One region of the Mesorhizobium japonicum MAFF 303099 genome, then DNA from elsewhere that is predicted to be linked to it. Evidence: riboswitches for the same ligand, from Rfam matches in the RefSeq annotation. Region 1 holds a riboswitch; each other region holds the start of a gene.
What was found. A riboswitch is a leader RNA that binds a small molecule or an ion and turns the genes downstream of it on or off. The one in region 1 is predicted to bind thiamine pyrophosphate.
Positions count from the first base shown of each region.

Region 2: linked by a shared signal. The riboswitch ahead of MAFF_RS08135 (YkoF family thiamine/hydroxymethylpyrimidine-binding protein) and the one ahead of thiC (phosphomethylpyrimidine synthase ThiC) in region 1 are both predicted to bind thiamine pyrophosphate.
Region 3: linked by a shared signal. The riboswitch ahead of thiB (thiamine ABC transporter substrate binding subunit) and the one ahead of thiC (phosphomethylpyrimidine synthase ThiC) in region 1 are both predicted to bind thiamine pyrophosphate.

Region 1 is NC_002678.2:4,670,695-4,676,772, forward strand. It holds gene MAFF_RS23730 (thiazole synthase) at 1-107, opposite strand, end outside; gene thiS (sulfur carrier protein ThiS) at 109-306, opposite strand; gene thiO (glycine oxidase ThiO) at 275-1,276, opposite strand; gene thiC (phosphomethylpyrimidine synthase ThiC) at 1,273-3,108, opposite strand; TPP riboswitch at 3,212-3,328, opposite strand; gene queE (7-carboxy-7-deazaguanine synthase QueE) at 3,610-4,347, opposite strand; gene queD (6-carboxytetrahydropterin synthase QueD) at 4,344-4,700, opposite strand; gene queC (7-cyano-7-deazaguanine synthase QueC) at 4,700-5,398, opposite strand; gene MAFF_RS41315 (hypothetical protein) at 5,812-6,078, opposite strand, start outside; gene MAFF_RS41460 (Fic family protein) at 6,066-6,078, opposite strand, start outside.
Region 2 is NC_002678.2:1,465,775-1,471,852, forward strand. It holds gene MAFF_RS08120 (ABC transporter substrate-binding protein) at 1-930, opposite strand, end outside; gene MAFF_RS08125 (ABC transporter ATP-binding protein) at 923-1,690, opposite strand; gene MAFF_RS08130 (ABC transporter permease) at 1,687-2,508, opposite strand; gene MAFF_RS08135 (YkoF family thiamine/hydroxymethylpyrimidine-binding protein) at 2,544-3,152, opposite strand; TPP riboswitch at 3,143-3,256, opposite strand; gene msrA (peptide-methionine (S)-S-oxide reductase MsrA) at 3,468-3,986, opposite strand; gene MAFF_RS08145 (glycosyltransferase family 39 protein) at 4,162-5,709, opposite strand; gene MAFF_RS08150 (hypothetical protein) at 5,907-6,078, shown strand, end outside.
Region 3 is NC_002678.2:3,100,543-3,106,620, forward strand. It holds gene thiQ (thiamine ABC transporter ATP-binding protein) at 1-552, opposite strand, end outside; gene thiP (thiamine/thiamine pyrophosphate ABC transporter permease) at 560-2,176, opposite strand; gene thiB (thiamine ABC transporter substrate binding subunit) at 2,423-3,421, opposite strand; TPP riboswitch at 3,466-3,580, opposite strand; gene MAFF_RS16225 (thiamine diphosphokinase) at 3,669-4,313, shown strand; gene MAFF_RS16230 (ABC-F family ATP-binding cassette domain-containing protein) at 4,315-6,078, shown strand, end outside.

The sequences.
Region 1 (6,078 bases):
GACGTGCCCGATGCCTTGACCGCATCGGCAAGGATGGCCGGCGAAGGATATTGCGCGGTGCCGAGAAGCAGGCGGGAAGGAAGCGTCGTCCCGAGAAGCTCGAACATGCTAGCCTCCCTGCATGGGCGAGAGGATTTCGATCCGATCGCCGTCGCTCAACCGGAATTCCGCCCGGCTGGCTTTGTGCACGAGGTCGCTGTTGACGGCGGTCGCCAGCCAATCGCCCTCATAGTCGAGCGCTGCAAGCAGCTCGGCCAGGGTGGTGGCGGCAACCTCATGCGCTTTGCCGTTGACCAACAGTTTCATGAGCAAGCTCCTTGGTTCCGTCTTGATTGAAAACCAGGTCGGCCGCCCGGCGCGCCATGGCGGGCGCGAGAAGAAAGCCATGGCGATAAAGCCCGTTGATCGCGACGGCGCTTCCGCATGCCTCGACACGCGGCAGATTGTCGGGAAAGGCTGGGCGGATGCCGACACCGGTTTCAACGATCTCGGCCTCGCCAAAGGCCGGATGGAGGGCATAGGCGGCGCCCAGAAGCTCCATCATCGAACGCGCCGTGACCGGTCCCCCGGATTGGCTTTCGATCATCGTCGCCCCAACCATGAAATGGTGGTCGGCACGCGGCACCACATAGAGCGGAAAGCGCGGATGAAGCAGACGGACCGGGCGCGACAGCGAGACATCAGGCGTACGCAGGATCAGCATTTCGCCGCGAACGCCGCGCAACCCATCGTCTTCTGCCGCCATCCCCGTGCAGTCGATCCGGCGATCGAATCCGGAAATGTGCCGGGCATCGGCACCGAAGCGGAATTCGACGCCCATCGCCGCCAGCCTGTTATGCAGTGCAGCCATCGCCCGGCGCGGGTCGAGATGGGCTTCGTCGGGGAAGAACAGCGCACGGCGGAAACGACCGGAGAGGTCCGGCTCGAGCTGTGCGATTTCGTTTTCATCGAAAGGCCTGTACCCCGACGTGCGACTGGCAAACCGGTCGAGCTCGCCCGCATCGCGCGGCGCGGCCACGACCAGTGTTCCGGCCCGCGTCACCTGCCCGGGCGTTGCCGTATCCCACCAGTCGGCGGCGTCGCGTCCGAGATCGAGCACCGGCTGCTCGGCGCTTTCACGCTCGCACCATGGCGCCAACATGCCGCCCGCGAACCACGACGCATTGCCGCCGAGGCTAAGTCTCGTCTCGGCAACCGTCACCGCCGCGCCGCGGATGGCGAGTTCGAAGGCCGCGGTGAGGCCGGCGACGCCGGCCCCTTTGATCAACACCTTCATGACAGCTCATGCGCCTCCGGCATGAGCGGTGCGCCGCTCTCTTCCGCGGGCACGTAGAGATCGCCGCCCTCGCGGTATTTCGCCGCCATCGCCGCCATGCCCTCTTTCTGTGCCTCGGCGCGGATGTCGTGGGATATTCGCATGGAGCAGAATTTCGGCCCGCACATCGAGCAGAAATGCGCCAGCTTGTGCGCCTCCTTGGGCAAGGTCTGGTCGTGGAAGGACCGCGCGGTTTCAGGGTCGAGCGACAGGTTGAACTGGTCCTCCCAGCGGAACTCGAAGCGCGCGCGGGAAAGGGCGTCATCCCTGACTTTCGCCGCCGGATGCCCCTTCGCCAGGTCGGCGGCGTGTGCTGCGATCTTGTAGGTGATCACGCCAATCTTGACGTCGTTGCGATCGGGAAGGCCGAGATGTTCCTTGGGTGTGACGTAGCAGAGCATGGCGGTGCCGAACCAGCCGATCATGGCGGCGCCGATACCTGAGGTGATGTGGTCGTAACCCGGCGCGATGTCGGTCGTCAGCGGTCCAAGCGTATAGAACGGCGCCTCGCCGCAGACGGCGAGCTGCTTGTCCATGTTCGCCTTGATCTTATGCATCGGCACGTGACCAGGCCCCTCGATCATCACCTGGCAATCCTTCGCCCAGGCGATCTTTGTCAGCTCGCCGAGGGTTTCCAGCTCGGCGAATTGCGCAGCGTCGTTGGCGTCGGCAATCGAGCCGGGACGAAGGCCGTCGCCGAGCGAAAAGGACACGTCATAGGCGCGGCAGATATCACAGACTTCCGCGAAATGCTCATAAAGGAAGCTTTCCCGGTGATGGTGAAGACACCATTTGGCCATGATCGAGCCACCGCGCGAGACGATGCCCGTGACCCGGTCGACGGTCAGCGGGATGTAGTGCAGCCGCACGCCGGCGTGGATGGTGAAATAGTCGACACCCTGTTCGGCCTGTTCGATCAGGGTGTCGCGGTAGACCTCCCAGGTCAGATCCTCGGCGATGCCGCCGACCTTTTCCAGCGCCTGATAGAGCGGCACCGTGCCGATCGGCACCGGCGCATTGCGCACGATCCAGTCGCGGATATTGTGGATGTTGCGACCGGTCGACAGGTCCATCACCGTATCGGCGCCCCAGCGGATCGCCCAGACCATCTTTTCGACCTCCTCGGCCATCGAGGAGGTGACCGCCGAGTTGCCGATATTGGCGTTGATCTTGACCAGGAAATTGCGGCCGATGATCATCGGCTCGCTCTCGGGATGATTGATGTTGGCGGGAATGATTGCGCGCCCGTGAGCCACCTCGTCACGCACGAATTCCGGCGTGACGAGGTCGGGGATCGATGCGCCGAAGGCTTCGCCGTCGCGTTGCAGCGTGCCGCGCAGCATCTCGCGGCCGAGGTTCTCGCGGATGGCGACGAACTCCATTTCAGGCGTGATGATGCCGGCGCGGGCATAGGCAAGCTGCGTCACCGCCTTACCTGACCTGGCCCTGAGCGGCCGATTGCGAACGGGAAATTCCGGCGTCAGGCGCTCACCCACCGCGAATCCATTGTCTTCCGGCCGGACATGGCGGCCGTCATAGGCTTCGACATCGCCGCGCGCGGTAATCCATTCATGGCGAAGCCGGGCGAGGCCCTTTTCAATGCTGGTTTCGACTGTCGGGTCGGTATAGGGGCCTGATGGATCGTAGACGATGACGGGCGGCTCGCCGGCCGTTGGATGAACGGAGATTTCACGCATCGGCACCCTGATCTGCGGGTGGAGGACGCCGGATTTGTGGATTTTCCGCGAGGCGGGCAGTGGTCCCGTCGACACGGCGGGGGTGAGGGCATTCATCGTGAGGCTCCTTTGCTCATGCATTGGAGACCCAGTTCTGTGCCGGAAGGATGAAAAGACGCTTTGGTCGGCCTGCCGAAACAGGACCTCGGGCGTAAACTCCCGCAAAGCGCTTGCACCGTCCCTACGCCAGTATGAACTGGATCAGGTTCAACGGGTCACTGCGCCGCGAAAGCCAGCAGTATCTCAGCCCCTTGCCGGGACTCCCCTGGTGAATGCATCGAATTGAACGGCCCGTCGCTATTTTGTCAAGCGCATTCGTCCCGCAGCGGTGATCGGCAACCAAACAAACCCAGCGGAAAAGCATGGTAGTATCGAGAGCAAGTCACGCTCCAGAGGAGCGGTGAAGCGCCCCCAATAAGGCGAGCCCTCATGCGGATTTCGGTGCCTTTTCCAGCACGGTGTTTTCGGGGCTTTCCGGAACGACGCTGCTGCCGCCCAGTTGGGTGAGATTGCTATAGAGGTCTGTCTTGCTCGTCGTCGGCAATCCTTCCCCTTCGGCTAGACGCCCCGTTTGTTTCCCCAGAGCAGAACATGAAGCTGCGGCAGTACACGCGCCTCGAACCACCTGTCACGGGTCACTTTTTCAACCAGCCATTCCATGCGCCTCATCACACCGGCCATGTCGATGAACCCGTCTTCGTTGCCGGGACGCGGCGGCGTGTGATTGCCGGGCTGCAGATAGACGGGTAATTGCGGGTAGCGCGCCGCGGCGTCTTTGGCATAGGCATAGTCATCTTCGTCGAAGACGACGAGCTTGAGCGCCGTCTGCGGCTTATCCTGCGCCGCCTCTAAGCAGGCGTCGAACGCGGCCCAATCTGTCGTCATTTCACTTGAGGGCGGCTTGGGGCTGAGTACCAGCACGTCGAGATCCGCGAACCATTGCTTAGACACCGAACCTTGGGTTTCCAATGCAAAACGGTAGCCCTCACCATGCCCGCGGTCGATCAACTGGCCAAGCGGCTGGATGGCCGGATTGCCGCCCGACAGCGATACCATCACGGGCTGACCGCTGGAAAGTGCAATGACCTTTTGCCAAACCGCGTCGGAAGACATCATCTCCCAATCATGGCGGAAGCGACGGTCCACCGCATGCAGGCTGTCGCACCAGGAACAGCGATAATCGCACCCGCCGGTTCTTACGAACACCGTCGGCAAGCCGATCAGCACGCCTTCGCCCTGAATGGTCGGCCCAAAAATCTCGCTCACCCGGATTCCGGGATGCAACGCGCAAGTCATGGTCGGTATTCCGCCCAGGTTTTCGGCGTCTCGCTCACCCGCACGGCGGAGGTTTCGGGTAGCCGCACCTTGCACCAGTCGTAGAAGTGCCTGGCCAGACATTCCGCTGTGGCATGGTCATGCCCCAGCACGTCGTTAAGATGCCGATGGTCGAACGTCCCATCGATGTAGTGCTTGAACGCCGCCAGATCTTGGTAGTCGCGCACAAAGCCGTGTTCGTCCAGTTCGCCACCTGAAAGCTCCACTACGACGATGTAGTTGTGGCCGTGCAGACGTGCGCACTGATGATCTGGTGGCAAGGAGGTGAGCTGATGCGAGGCCGAGAAGTGGAACTCTTTGGTAATGCGGAACATCACGCGCTCCTTGTCTGGATAGCGTGGAGCCAGAAGTCTGCGTCCTCATAATCTGTCGGGTCGGTGATGCCGGCCAGATCGAATGCTTCGCGCCGTTCGACGCATGTCCCGCAGCGACCGCAATGACGTGCACCGCCCTTGTAGCAGGACCACGTCGCCTCGAACGGTGTGGCGTACTTTGCCCCCTCGCTGACGATGTCGGCCTTCGACATATTCACATACGGAGCGTACAGGCGGATATCGGCGTAGCCTGCGAGGGCATGGTTCTGCATCGTCTGAAAGGCGTCGATAAAAGCGGGCCGGCAATCGGGATAGATGAAATGATCTCCGCCGTGGACGGCAGTGGCCACCGCATCGGCCTTCTTCGCGGCGGCAACCCCGAAGGCGATGGCCAGCATGATGGCGTTCCTATTCGGCACCACCGTGATCCTCATGGAGTCTTCGGCATAGTGCCCGTCGGGCACGTCCACATTATCAGTCAGCGCCGAGCCGCTCAGGTTCCGGCCAACATCGCGGATATCGACGATCTGGTGCGGAACAGCCAGCCGCTTGGCGCAGATAGCGGCAAAGCCGAGTTCCTTTTTGTGCCTCTGGCCGTAATCGAACGAAAGCAGGCCAATGAGTTTCTGCTCGGTCGCCACCTTGTGAGCGAGCGAAACAGAGTCCAATCCGCCGGAGCAGATGACGAGGGCATTCATGGTTTGAATCCTTGTTTTGACCGGGTAAGGCTGCGACCGGAGATTTCTCTGCGTTCCCACTACTCCACGGAGCCGGTTTTGTGAATGGGGTGGACGCGATTGAGCGCACGTACCTTGTTGTCAGCGTCCCCAAGATGACTTGCACGCGACTTGTCGCGTATCTTCGACCGCTGGGGTGCTGACGCCGGCACTGCGTATATAGGCGTATAGATAATGCAGAAATCACTGCCGTGGCGCAGCAGCATTCCCGACACACCTTCGGCTTGTCCGGTTTGCCCCAGAACTTGACGTCCCGAGTTTCGGCGCTAACGCAAGGGTCGACCGGCAGTCCCAGGGAAAGGCTTCTGCCGCGTGCTTTGCCGTTTTCTGGTCTGCGCATAGATCGCCTCGAGCCGCCCGCGCTTCGTCATTGGTCAGAGCCGGGAATTCCTTTCCGAGGGCGCGGCTCGATAGGGGCCACCATTCTGGTTAAGGAAACGGAAGAGCAGATCGATCAGCCGCTTGGGCGTGTCGATAAAGGCATTCACCTGTTGCCGGAATTGATCGTAGCGCTGCAGAAAAGCTGTTTCGTAAGGAAGGTGCCGTTCGATCGTCCGCCGAAGGCAGGCATAAAGAAATTCGGCGTGCGGGGTTGCATCGAAGTATCGGTAGAAATCCCCGGTGTCATTCAGCACCCGGAC
Region 2 (6,078 bases), 3.2 Mb from region 1:
TTTGAAGAGAAAGTCGCCGATCGCTTCCATCTTGGCCGGATCCATCGTGCCGATGGCGCCGTTCTCCGCGCGCAGATAGTGTCCGTCGATCAGCGCCTTCAGCGATGCTTCGATCAATGCCGGATTGGTCAACGCATCCTTGTTGGCGGCGATCAGCAGCGCGGCGGCTTCGGCCGGATGATCCACAGTGAACTGATAGCCGCGCCGCGTTGCCTGGATAAAGGCCGACGCCAGTGCCGGGTTTGCTTGGAGATACGCCTCGCTCGACGAGATCAGCGTTGTATGCTCGTCGGGCACGCCGTAGTCGGCATAGACGAAGCTGCGCTGCTTGATGCCTTTGAGTTCGGCCTCGACGCCCTCCCAGGTCGAGACCTCGAGCGTGAAGTCGACCGAGCCGTTGGCCAGCGCTTCATAGGCGGAGGTGCCGAGTGTCACAGTTTCGAAATTGCCCTTGCCGCCGTCGTGGCGGATGATGGTCGAGATCAGTGCGTTTTCCCAGGCGCTGCCGAAACCGCCATAGGTCAGGCCATCAAGGTCCTTCGGACTTTTGATCTCGCCGCGCTCCGCATTGAAGACCACCCGGCCGGTTTCGGACTGCACCACGGCATAGACGGCCTTCAGATCGGCCCCGGCGGTCTTCTGGGTGAACAGGCTGATGGTGCCATTGATGCCGAAATCGGCGACGCGGTTGGCGACCAGCGTGCCGGCGCCGGTATCGCTATAGGGCAGAATGTCGACCTCGAGGCCGGCCTCGCGGTAAAACCCCTTGTCGCGCGCGACGAACAGCCCGATGTGGTTGGTGTTGACCGTCCAGTCCAACGCGACGGTGACTTTTGGCGTCGCGGCGAAGACGCGGCTTGATCCGGCGATCAGCGGAAGACCGCTGGCAAGGGTGAGCAGCAAAGCCTGCCGGCGTGTCAGATCAGTCATGGTCATATCCTTTGGATGGTTGAGGGTTGAGCAGAATGTCGAGTATCTCGGCTTCGAGTGCGCCGGCCTGTTGCGCGGCGGCGCCGGCCGGATCGCGCGGACGCGGCAGCGGCACCCTGATTTCACGCAGCACACGGGCCGGTCGCGCCGACAGCACATAGATGCGGTCGGACAGGTACACGGCCTCGCGCACATCGTGGGTGATCAGCAGCGCCGTCCAGCGATGGTGGCGCCACATCTGCTCGAGCCAGCGCTGCATGGCCGCGCGGGTCAGCGCGTCGAGCGCGCCGAACGGCTCGTCGAGCAAAAGCATGTCGCGCGCCTGCACCACCGTGCGCAGCAATGCCGCGCGCTGGCGCATGCCGCCCGAAAGCTGTGCCGGAAAATGCCGCTCGAAGCCGGCAAGGCCGAACTCGGCAAACAGCGGGGCGACACGCGCCCGCGCCGCCTTGCGCCTGATGCCTTGCACCTCGAGCCCGAGCGTCGTGTTGTCGAGGATGCGCCGCCATGGCATCAGCGCGTCGCGCTGCGGCATGAATGCGAAATGCCGGCCATGGTCGTCGAGCGGCATGCCGTCGAACAACATCTCCCCTTCGCCATGCTCGGCACCCGTCAGAAGCTGGAACAGCGTCGACTTGCCGGCGCCCGAAGGCCCAAGGATCGAGACGAATTCACCGGCACCGACGCTGAGCGAAATGTCGGCAAGCACGTCGAGCCCGCCAAACGCCTTGCGCACATGCCGCAATTCGAGCCGGCTCATCGCCATGGCCCCTTTCCTGCAGATTGCGGGTCGGCCCGCTCCCAAGGCATGGCGAGGCGTTGCAAGAGCACCGTCAGCCCGAACAGGATCAGCGTGAGCGCGACACTGACACCGACCGCGGCCAGCACCAGATCGGGGCGGAAATTGTTCTTGGCGTTGAGCATGTAGATGCCAAGCCCCTTCGCCGCCCCGGCATATTCGGCGAAGATGGCGCCGACCACGGCATAGGTGATGGAGATCCGCAGGCCGGCGAAGAAATAGGGCAGTGCCGAAGGCAGCCGCGCCAGCACGAAGACGCGCCAGCGCCCTGCCCCCATGGCGCGCAGCATCTGGCCGATCTCCACCTCGGTCGCCTCGTAGCCCTGCACCAGAGCTACCAGCATCGGGAAGAAGGTGACCAGCGCCACCAGCATGATCTTCGGCGTCAAACCGAAGCCGAACCACAAAACCACCAGCGGCGCGATGGCCACCAGCGGCAAGGTCTGGCTGACGATGAAGACGGGAAACAGCGCGCGCCGCAGCGGCTGGAAGAAGTCGACCAGCATGGACAGTGTGAAAGCGGCACCGAGCGAACAGGCAAAGCCGATCAGCGTGGCGCGGATGGTGGGGATGGCGTTGTCGATCAGCGCATCACGATTGAGCATCGCCTGTTCGAAGACGCGTGAGGGCGCCGGCAGGATCGTCGGCTTGATGCCGGAATAGGTAGCGTAGAGCTCCCACGCCATGAGGAGCAACCCAACGGAGATGACGGCGGGGGCTGCCTTGGCAAGGGAAGCCGCGAGCGGGCGCGGCGCGACTGAAGATGAAACCACGGGCATAACCTTTGACGGGGACGCGCGGAAGCGCGGCCGGCCTAGACAGCCGACGGGCTGTTGGCGGAAACCGTGACGTCGAGGGTTACGTGGCCGGCGCCCGGCCCGAAGCGGCAGAAGGCTTCGTTCAGCGCCGAAAAGATTGCGCCGGTATCACCGCGCAGTTTGGTGCAAAAATTCTTGGAGCGATCGTAGACGCCGGACTGCTTGAGGAAATCGATGCAGCCGTAGATCTCGTCCATGTGGTCGCCGATGCCCATCACATAGAGCGAGAATTGCGCCGCCGCCGGCTGACCGGTGGCAGCAGCATTACGCACGGCGGTGATGGCGGCTTGCTTTCGTGGGCCGAGCGGTCCGACAGGACCGCCAAACGCATCGGAGCGGCAGATCGGATCGTCCGGCTCGCCCGGGCAGCCCCGCGAAATGGCGGCCGACAGCACGCAATGCTTGCCGCTCTGCGCCGCCGCTACGAACAGGTCGCGCAGCGCCGGGAACAACACTTCGGGCGGCCCGACCAGCAAGGTCGAGATGTCATCGGTCTCGATCCGGAGCCTGTCCCGGTAGGGATCGAGCGCGCTGAGCGCGCCCAGGATGACGCCGACGAAATCGTCGGCCATGGGATATAGGGAAATCTGTGCGCCTGAAAACATCGCCCGCCTCGCTCCGCTGGTATTACCCAGATCAGCTTCTAGGGTCTGTGGGCTTGCCGCCCCCGTCTCAGCCCCGACCGTACGGAGCACCCCTGTGGATGGGCGCGTTAAAGCACCATTCGAATGGAAGGGGAAGCCGTTTTTTAAGCGCACCGGGCCAAAAGCATTGCACCAGGGGTCGCAAACCGATGCCAACGGCGACGCCACGGCGCCCACCGCGAACAGCAACAACTGCGAGTGATTGCCCAAAAAAGAAAAGCCGCCGGACACCCGGCGGCTTTCGATATCATTCCCAACGATGCTTTATGCCAACCGTTAGGATACGGCCTTCTCGCGTACCGGCAGCTTCCAGCCCGGCCTGACGAAATGGCAGGTATAGCCGTTCGGATATTTCTCCAGATAATCCTGGTGCTCGGGCTCGGCTTCCCAGAAGGCGCCGGCCGGCGCGACTTCCGTGACGACCTTGCCGGGCCACAGGCCGGAAGCATCGACATCGGCAATGGTGTCTTCGGCGACGCGCTTTTGCTCATCGCTTGTGTAGTAGATCGCCGAACGGTAGCTCATGCCGACATCGTTGCCCTGGCGGTTGCGCGTCGTCGGATCGTGGATCTGGAAAAAGCGCTCCAGCAGCGTGCGATAGCTGATCACGGCCGGATCGAAATTGATCTCGATGGCTTCGGCATGGGTACCGTGGTTGCGATAGGTGGCGTTGGCTACATCGCCGCCACTATAGCCGACACGCGTGGAGATGACGCCGGGATAGCGCCGTATCAAATCCTGCATGCCCCAGAAACAGCCACCGGCAAGCACTGCGCGTTCGGTCGAAGTCGCCATGTCACGTCTCCTCAAAAAGGCAATTCCACCTCATGTAGCGGTTTCCCGCCCGGAATTGCGCAGACAAAATTGGATTTCCCAATAGATGGGCATTGTCGTCCGCTTCGTCCAGTCGCGCGGAAACAACGCGGCCATGAGCGAACGATATCACGACGCGGTCGGGGATCGAACCGCTTCAGTTGCCCGGATGCAGGGTCTGGCTGTCGACGGCAAGCGGCGGATACAACGTGCCGGGCGGAATGGCGGCAAAGCTGATTGCCACAGGCGGCGCCGTGCGCGACCAATTGAAAAGAACGGTCTTGACCGGGAAGTTGCCCAGCCATGTCCGCAACTGCGGCGGCACGTCATGCCCCGGCCAAACCATCAGCATGCCGTGGTCGCGCAAGCGCTGGCTGGTGATCCAGGGCGCGAACCGGGTATCGAGATCGGTGAAGATCGACGGCTTGTCATAGGCATTGAGGCCCGCCAGCATGGCCACCTGGGTATCGCCGCCGACAATGTCGAGCCTGCCTGGCGCCGCGGCGTGCCAGACGGCCTCGGCCTCGTCCGCGATCGGCTGTGCCGGCCAGCAGACGGCGTCCAGGCGCCCCCGCACATTGCAGCCCGTCCAACGGAGCGCCGCATAGGCGCTCGACATGGTGAGGATGCAGAGGAACGCGCAGATCGCCAGCCTTCGCATCTCGATGGCGCCGAGCCGGTGGCCGAGAAAGGCGAGCACCGTGACACCGACGAGATTGTACATCGGCGCGCCCCAGGACTCGCCTGTGCCGGTGAACAACGAGGCCACCATGATCAGGGTCGCCGGGCCAAGCCCCATCCACACGAGATAGACCAGAATGCCGCGCTCGACCGGCACTTCCGGGGCGGGCGAGCGCCGCAGCAGCCCGGATATCGTCAGCACCAGAAGAAAGCCGGAGAGCCCGGCCATCTGGACACCGATGTAGTAGAGGCGCACCCGGTTTTCGGTCACCCATTGGTCGCGGGCTGCGAAATAGGTCAGTGGCAGGAAATCGATACGGTAGAGCGCGATGGCCAGCGGCGCGGCAACGGCGAGAAAAACGGCAAGGCCGAGCCATGGCCAGGGCGTCGCCAGCCGGATGCGCGCGCGTGCGTCATACAACAGCCAGAGCGCGCCGAAGGCAAGCAGCAGGCCGGTGGAGAACTTGGCATAGAGCCCGACGCCCGACACCAGTCCAAGCGCCAGCCACCAGCCCGGCCCGCCGCCACGGCCGGCGCGCCAGAGCAGCCAGCAGATGGCCGCCCAGAACGGCATCTGCGCGTAGTCATGATTGAATTGCGGGGTCGGCCAGCCGAAGAAATAGACCGACGGCATCAAAAGCACGGCGGCCAGCGCGCGGCTTTGCCCGAGCATGTCGCGGGCCAGCAGATAGACCAGGATGAAGGTCGACGAGATCGTCAGCTGGGCAAGCATGTATTGCGGCCAGCGGAAAGATCCGGTCAGAAGATGGCTGGTTTCGAGCAGCCAGCCCGGAAGCTGCGGGTGCTTGTAGGTCAACAGCACCCATTCGCGGCCCCACATGAAACCTTCCACCACATCGCCGGGCGGGGCGGGATCGATCAGTGCCGGCACCACCGTCCAGCACAGGATCTGCACCAGGCACAAAAGCGCCAGCAAATACCAGGGATGGCGGAGCAGACCTGGCCATACCGATGACGGTTCGAGGCCGGCGGCAGTCAGCCCCGCCGGCGCCCAACCATCCATGGAGTCGTCTATTCCCACCATGCGGCGCTTAAACCACATCGTCCGGTTTGCCGAACAGCCCCAACGTCAAAGCTTACGAAAAAGTATACTTGCAGGCCATTGCAAGACCAAGATTGGGCGGGAATTTCGGCGCTCCGTTGCCCTCCCCCGGCAGAACAGCCGCCCATTTGATCCTGCCTGAACATCCCGGATATTCGATGCGTCACCAGCATGCCGTCATCCATCATCGCGCGTTCGACTTCTGGCTGGCACGCGCGGCGGTTCTCGTCATCATCTGTCTGCAACTCCTGGTGATCAACGATCTCTCGTTCGGCCCGCGCTGGCTGGCGCCGGCGCTGGAGGCCGCCCTGCTCGTGCCCCTGTCCGTTG
Region 3 (6,078 bases), 1.6 Mb from region 1:
CTCCGCATGCACGCCGGCAACCAGGTCGAGCATGTCGTCGCGCAAGGCAGGCCCAAGCGATGCGAAGGGCTCGTCGAGCAGCAGCACCGGGCGATCACGCACCAGTACGCGCGCCAGGGCAACACGCTGGCGCTCGCCGCCGGAGAGTTCGCGCGGCAAGCGCTTTTCCTTGCCGCCAAGGCCTGTGCGCGCAAGCGCCCCGTCGATCGCCTCGCGGTCGACCTCGGTCAGCCGCAGCGATGGCGAGCGGCCGAGCCCGACATTCTGCTCGACGGAGAGATGCGCAAAAAGGTTGTTTTCCTGGAACACCATCGACACCGGCCGTGCGGCTGGCGGCGCGGCGCCGACATCGACCCCGCCGATCAGCACACCGCCTGACTGCGGCGTCTCGAAGCCGGCGACCAGATTGAGCAGCGTCGACTTGCCCGAACCGCTCGGCCCCATGATGGCGGTGATTTCCGCGGCCGCGAACGCGACATCGAAGGTGAGCGGCGCCTCGCCATAGCTGAACGAGACCTTGTCCAGCCGCACCGGAACACCCTTCCCTCTCATCGCCCCGTCAGACATTGCGGACCTTGTCTCTTCCCAGCCAGTCCGCCGCTAGCACCAGGGCGAGGCAAACGAGGCCAAGCAACAGCGCCAGGCCGGCGGCGTCCTGCGTGCGGTAGCTGCCCATGCGCGCCAGGAGAAGGTAGGGCAAGGTCTGCACGGAATCACTGCCGAACAGTGCGATCACACCGAGATCGCCGAGCGACAGCGCCATGGCGAAGGCGAAGGCGGTGGCGAGCGGCCGCCGCAATGACGGCCAGTCGACCAGCCGCAGCCTGGCCCAGCCCGAAATGCCGAGCTGCGCGCAGAGCCGTTCGTGGCGCTCGCTCGCCGCGTCATAGGCGGGACGGACGGCGCGCAGCGCGAAAGGCATCGCCATGACAGAATTGACGGTGACGACCATGACCGGGGCGATGGCAAAGACATCGCCGGCATGGCGCAGCAGCAGGAACCAGCCGGCGCCGATGACGATCGGCGGCACGACCAGCACAAAACCGGCGCCGGTATCCGTGGCATGTTCGAGTAGTGTTCTCGGACCGGCGCGGCGGTTCAACGCGAGTGCCCGTCGCGCCATGGTCAGCGCCAGCGACAACATCACCGAAAGCAGCGCCGACAGGCAAGCGAGCACCGCACTGGTCAGCGTCGCCTGCCGGACAGTGGCCTCGCCGGCGAGCCGGCCGAGATCGGCGCCCAAGCCTGCCGAGACGGTCGCGGCCATCGGTCCGACAACGAACAGCAGGGCCAGCACGATGAGCACTGCGTTCAGTGTGGTTTCGGTTCCTTTGACCGAGAGATAACGGCGCGGCGCCACCGGCAGGTTGGTGTCGCCGACGACATTGGCGCCAAGCCGCGTCAGCGCCAGCACCACGATGAAGGTCAGCGCGATCTGCAGCAATGTCAGGGCGACGGCCCGCGCGGGATCGAAATCGAAGCGCAGCGCCTGGTAGATGCCGACCTCCAGCGTCGTCGCCGCCGGCCCGCCGCCAAGCGTCAAAACGATGGTGAATGAAGTGATGCAGAGCATGAAGACCAGCCCGGCGACACCCGGCAGAGCGGCGCGCAGAGTCGGCCATTCAATCAGCCGGAAGGCCGGCCGCGCGCCCATGCCGAGCTGGCTCGCCAGTCGCCACTGGTCGGCGGGAATCGTCTGCAGCGCCTCGAGGAACAGCCGGGTCGCCAACGGCAGATTGAAGAAGACGTGGGCCACGAGAATGCCGGACAGGCCGTAAATGCCTGGCCAGCCCTGGCCGCCGACGGCGCTGAACAGCCCCGCGAAATAACCGGCACGGCCATAGAGCGCCAGTATGCCGAGCGCCGCGACGATCGCCGGCAGCGCCAGCGGCACGGCGAAGAGCTGCAGGATGAAAGCGCGGCCGAAAAAACGCGGATGCCGCGACAGGGCGCGTGCGACGAACAGGGCCGGGATGACCGAAAGCAGGGTCGAGAGGATGGCCTGCCAGAGCGTGAAGCGCACGACGCGCAGCAGATAGGGATCGAAGGCGGCCCAGGCGCCCGAGAAATTATGAGCGCCTTCGACAAGCAGGCCCGCGAATGCGCCGCCGATAAGCAGCGTGATCGCGGCGAGCGCAATGATTCCGGCGCTGACGCGGGGATCAGCGCGTCGCACGCTCGACCGCCAGTCTCCGCATAGCGACACTTATAGAGGGTTGCGTTCCTTGGCGCCCCCCTCTGTCCTGCCGGACATCTCCCCCACGAGGGGGGAGATTGGCTGTTTCAGCGCCTCGCTCATACCTATAGCGTCGGCGATTAGCGAAATCACCGATAGCATTCGATCTCCCCCCTTGTGGGGGAGATGTCCGGCAGGACAGAGGGGGGCGCCGTAGAGCACTCATCTTTCGATCATACGGCCAAACTATTTGCTCATCACCGCCAGCCATTCATCCACCCAAGCCTTGCGGTTGGCGGCGACCTCTTCGGGGCTGAACAGCAAGGTCTTGGCCGGCTTGACCAGTTTGTCGAAGGCCGGGTTGAGCGGCTTGTCGGTCTTGCCGGCCGGGAACATCCAGTTGGTCTCGGGGATCGCATCCTGGAATTTTGGGCCGGTCATGAAGGCCATGAATTTCGCCGCCAGCGGATTCTTCGCCCCCGTGGTGGTGATGCCCGCGACCTCGATCTGCAGATACTCGCCCTCCTCGAACGAAGCCGCCTGGTAGCGCTGCGTGTTCTCGGCGACCATGTGGTAGGCCGGCGAGGTCGTGTAGGACAGCACCATCGGCGCCTCGCCCTTGGTGAACAGGCCATAGGCCTCGCTCCAGCCCGGCGTCACGGTCAGCACCTTCGTCTTGAGCTTGGCCCAGGCTTCCGGCGCCTTGTCGCCGTAGACCGACTTCACCCACAACAGCAGGCCGAGGCCCGGCGTCGAGGTGCGTGGATCCTGGATGACGATCTTGTCGTCGGCACTGCCTTCGACCAGTTCCTTCAGGCTCTTCGGCGGCGTCTTCAGCTTTTCGGTGTCGTAGACGACGGCGAAGTAGCCGTAGTCGAAGGGAACAAAAGTGTCGTCGCTCCAGCCGCCCGGCACGTTGACATCGGAGACCGCGCCATGCGGGGCAAACAACCCGCTAGCCTTGGCATCGGCGGTGAGATTGGTGTCGAGGCCGAGCACGATATCGGCCTTGGTCGACGCCCCTTCGAGCTTGACGCGGTTGAGCAGGGCCACGCCATCGGCGACCGAGACGAACTCGACGTCGCAGCCGCATTCGGCCTCGAATTCCTTCTTCACCACGGGGCCTGGACCCCAGTCGGCGGTGAAGCTTTCATAGGTGTAGACGGTGAGCTTGTCCTTGGCCAAGGCCGGCCCGGACAGCGCCACGACCATCGTCGAGACAAGAGCGTATAAAAGCGTGCGCATCGGCGCCTCCTTCGTTCGAATTGAAAAGGAATTGAGGCGCCGGACTGTCCGAAACGTCTAATCCCTCCGCCGGTACAAACCGGATCAGGTTCAGCGGGTTGGCGAGACTGCCTCTCAGCCGGTCCGCGAAGATCGCGTCCGGCACCCCGTTAGAGCGTTTCGACACATAGGCCGGGCCGAGGAACCGCGCAAGTGGCAGTTTGCCGGCCTTCCGTTTCCGCTGCCGGGCTGGTACAGGCCACCGGATATGAGCACATTCACCATCCTGCTTGGCGGCGATCTCATCCGCACGCCCCGGCTCGACCGCCAGGTCGAAGGCTCGCGCGTCATCGCCGCCGACGCCGGCATCGGCCATGCCCGGCTGCTCGGCCTTGTGCCGGAATTGTGGGTGGGCGATTTCGATTCCGTGCCGACCGATCTGCCCGCCGACCTTGCCGCGGTGCCCCGCCGGACTTTCCCGGCGGAGAAGGACAAGACCGACGGCGAACTGGCGATCGCCGCAGCACTCGAGCGCGGCGCGACCCGCCTTGTGCTGGCGGGTGCGTTCGGCGGCAAGCGCGCCGACCACGCCTTCCTGCATCTGGCGCTCGCCCTGCGCCTGGCCGAGGCCGGAACGGAGGTGCTGCTGACCAGTGGCGCCCAGGAAGGTGTCCCGCTGCTGCTGGGAACGGCCGGCTTCGACTATGCCGACGGCACGCTGTTTTCGATCCTCGGCTTTTCCGAACTTGCCGGCCTGACCGTCACCGGCGCCAAATGGCCGTTGAACCAGGTCGAGGTGGCCTTCGGCTCGTCGCTGACCATTTCCAACGAGGTCCGGGGTCGCCTGGACATCGCGCTCGGCCACGGCCGCGCGCTGCTGCTCGCGCATCCGTATCCACTACCTGAAAGCTGACATGGCCCCGCCCCTTCTCAATCTCGACGGGATAAGACTGACCTTTGGCGGCACACCGCTGCTCGACGGCGCCGCGTTGACCGCTTCGGCCGGCGACAAGATCGCGCTGGTAGGCCGCAACGGGTCCGGCAAGTCGACGCTGCTCAAGATCGCCGCCGGCCTGGTCGAGCCGCAGGACGGTGAGGTGTTCCGCCAGCCCTCGGCAACCGTCCGCTATCTGCCGCAGATGCCCGACATGGAAGGTTTCGCCAATGTGCGTGCCTATGTCGAGGCGGGGCTTGGGCCAGCCGACGACCCTTACCGCGCCTCCTATCTGATGGAGCATCTTGGCCTCACCGGCGAGGAACGGCCGGGCGATCTCTCAGGGGGCGAGGCCAGGCGCGCAGCCCTGGCCCGTGTCATGGCGCCGGAGCCTGATATTCTGTTGCTTGATGAGCCGACCAACCATCTTGACCTGTCGGTCATCGAATGGCTGGAAGAAGAGCTCGTGCGCACCTCCTCGGCACTCATCGTCATCTCGCACGACCGCCGTTTCCTCGAGCGCGTGTCGCGCGCCACCGTCTGGCTCGACCGTGGCCAGACCCGCAGGCTGGACAAGGGTTTTGGCCATTTCGAGGAATGGCGCGACCAGGTGCTGGAAGAGGAAGAGCGCGAGCAACACAAGCTTGGCCGCCAGATCGTGCGTGAAGAACACTGGCTGCGTTATGGCGTGACGGCGCGGCGCAAGCGCAACATGCGCCGCTTGGGCGAGTTGCAGACCATGCGCCAGCGTTTCCGCGGCCATCGCGGCGCCGAAGGCACCGCGACCATGGTGGCAAGTGACGCCGCCGAATCCGGCAAGCTGGTGATCGAAGCCAAAAACATCGAGAAGAGCTTTGGCGACCTGGCCGTGGTCAAGGGCTTCTCGACCCGCATCCAGCGCGGCGACCGCGTCGGCCTCGTCGGACCGAACGGCGCCGGCAAGACGACGCTTTTGAAGATGCTGACCGGCGAATTGGCGCCGGATGCTGGCTCGGTGCGGCTCGGCACCAATCTGGAAATCGCCACGCTCGACCAGAAGCGCGAGGCAGTCGATCCGCAGGAGACGCTGGCGCAATACCTCACCGACGGGCGCGGCGAAAACCTCGTCATCAATGGCGAGCAGCGCCATGTCGTCTCCTACATGAAGGATTTCCTGTTCAAGCCGGAGCAGGCGCGCACGCCGGTGCGCGAACTGTCCGGCGGCGAGCGGGCGCGGCTGATCCTGGCGCGCGTGCTGGCACGACCGGCAAACCTCCTGGTACTTGATGAGCCGACCAACGATCTCGACATGGAGACGCTGGAACTGCTGCAGGAACTGGTCGCCGGCTTTGCCGGCACCGTTATCCTGGTCAGCCACGACCGCGATTTCCTCGACCGTACCGTCACCAGCCTGATCGCGCCGGATGGCGACGGGCGCTGGATCGAATATGCCGGCGGCTATTCCGACATGCTGGCGCAGCGCGGCGGCACCAGGCTCGACGACCGCAAGGCGCGCGCCAAGGCTGAAGCCGCCGATGCGCCGGCGCCGGGCAAGAGCGAGCCGGTGGCGCCAAAAGGCCCTGCGAAGAAACTGTCGTTCAAGCAGAAATTCGCCTTGGAATCCCTCCCAAAGAAGATCGAGGCGGTGACCGCTTCGATCTCGCGGCTGGAGAACAACATCGCCGACCCGGCCTACTACGAGCGCGATCCGGCCTCGTTCCAGAAGACCATCGCCGCCCTCGACAAGGAGCGCGCGACACTGGCC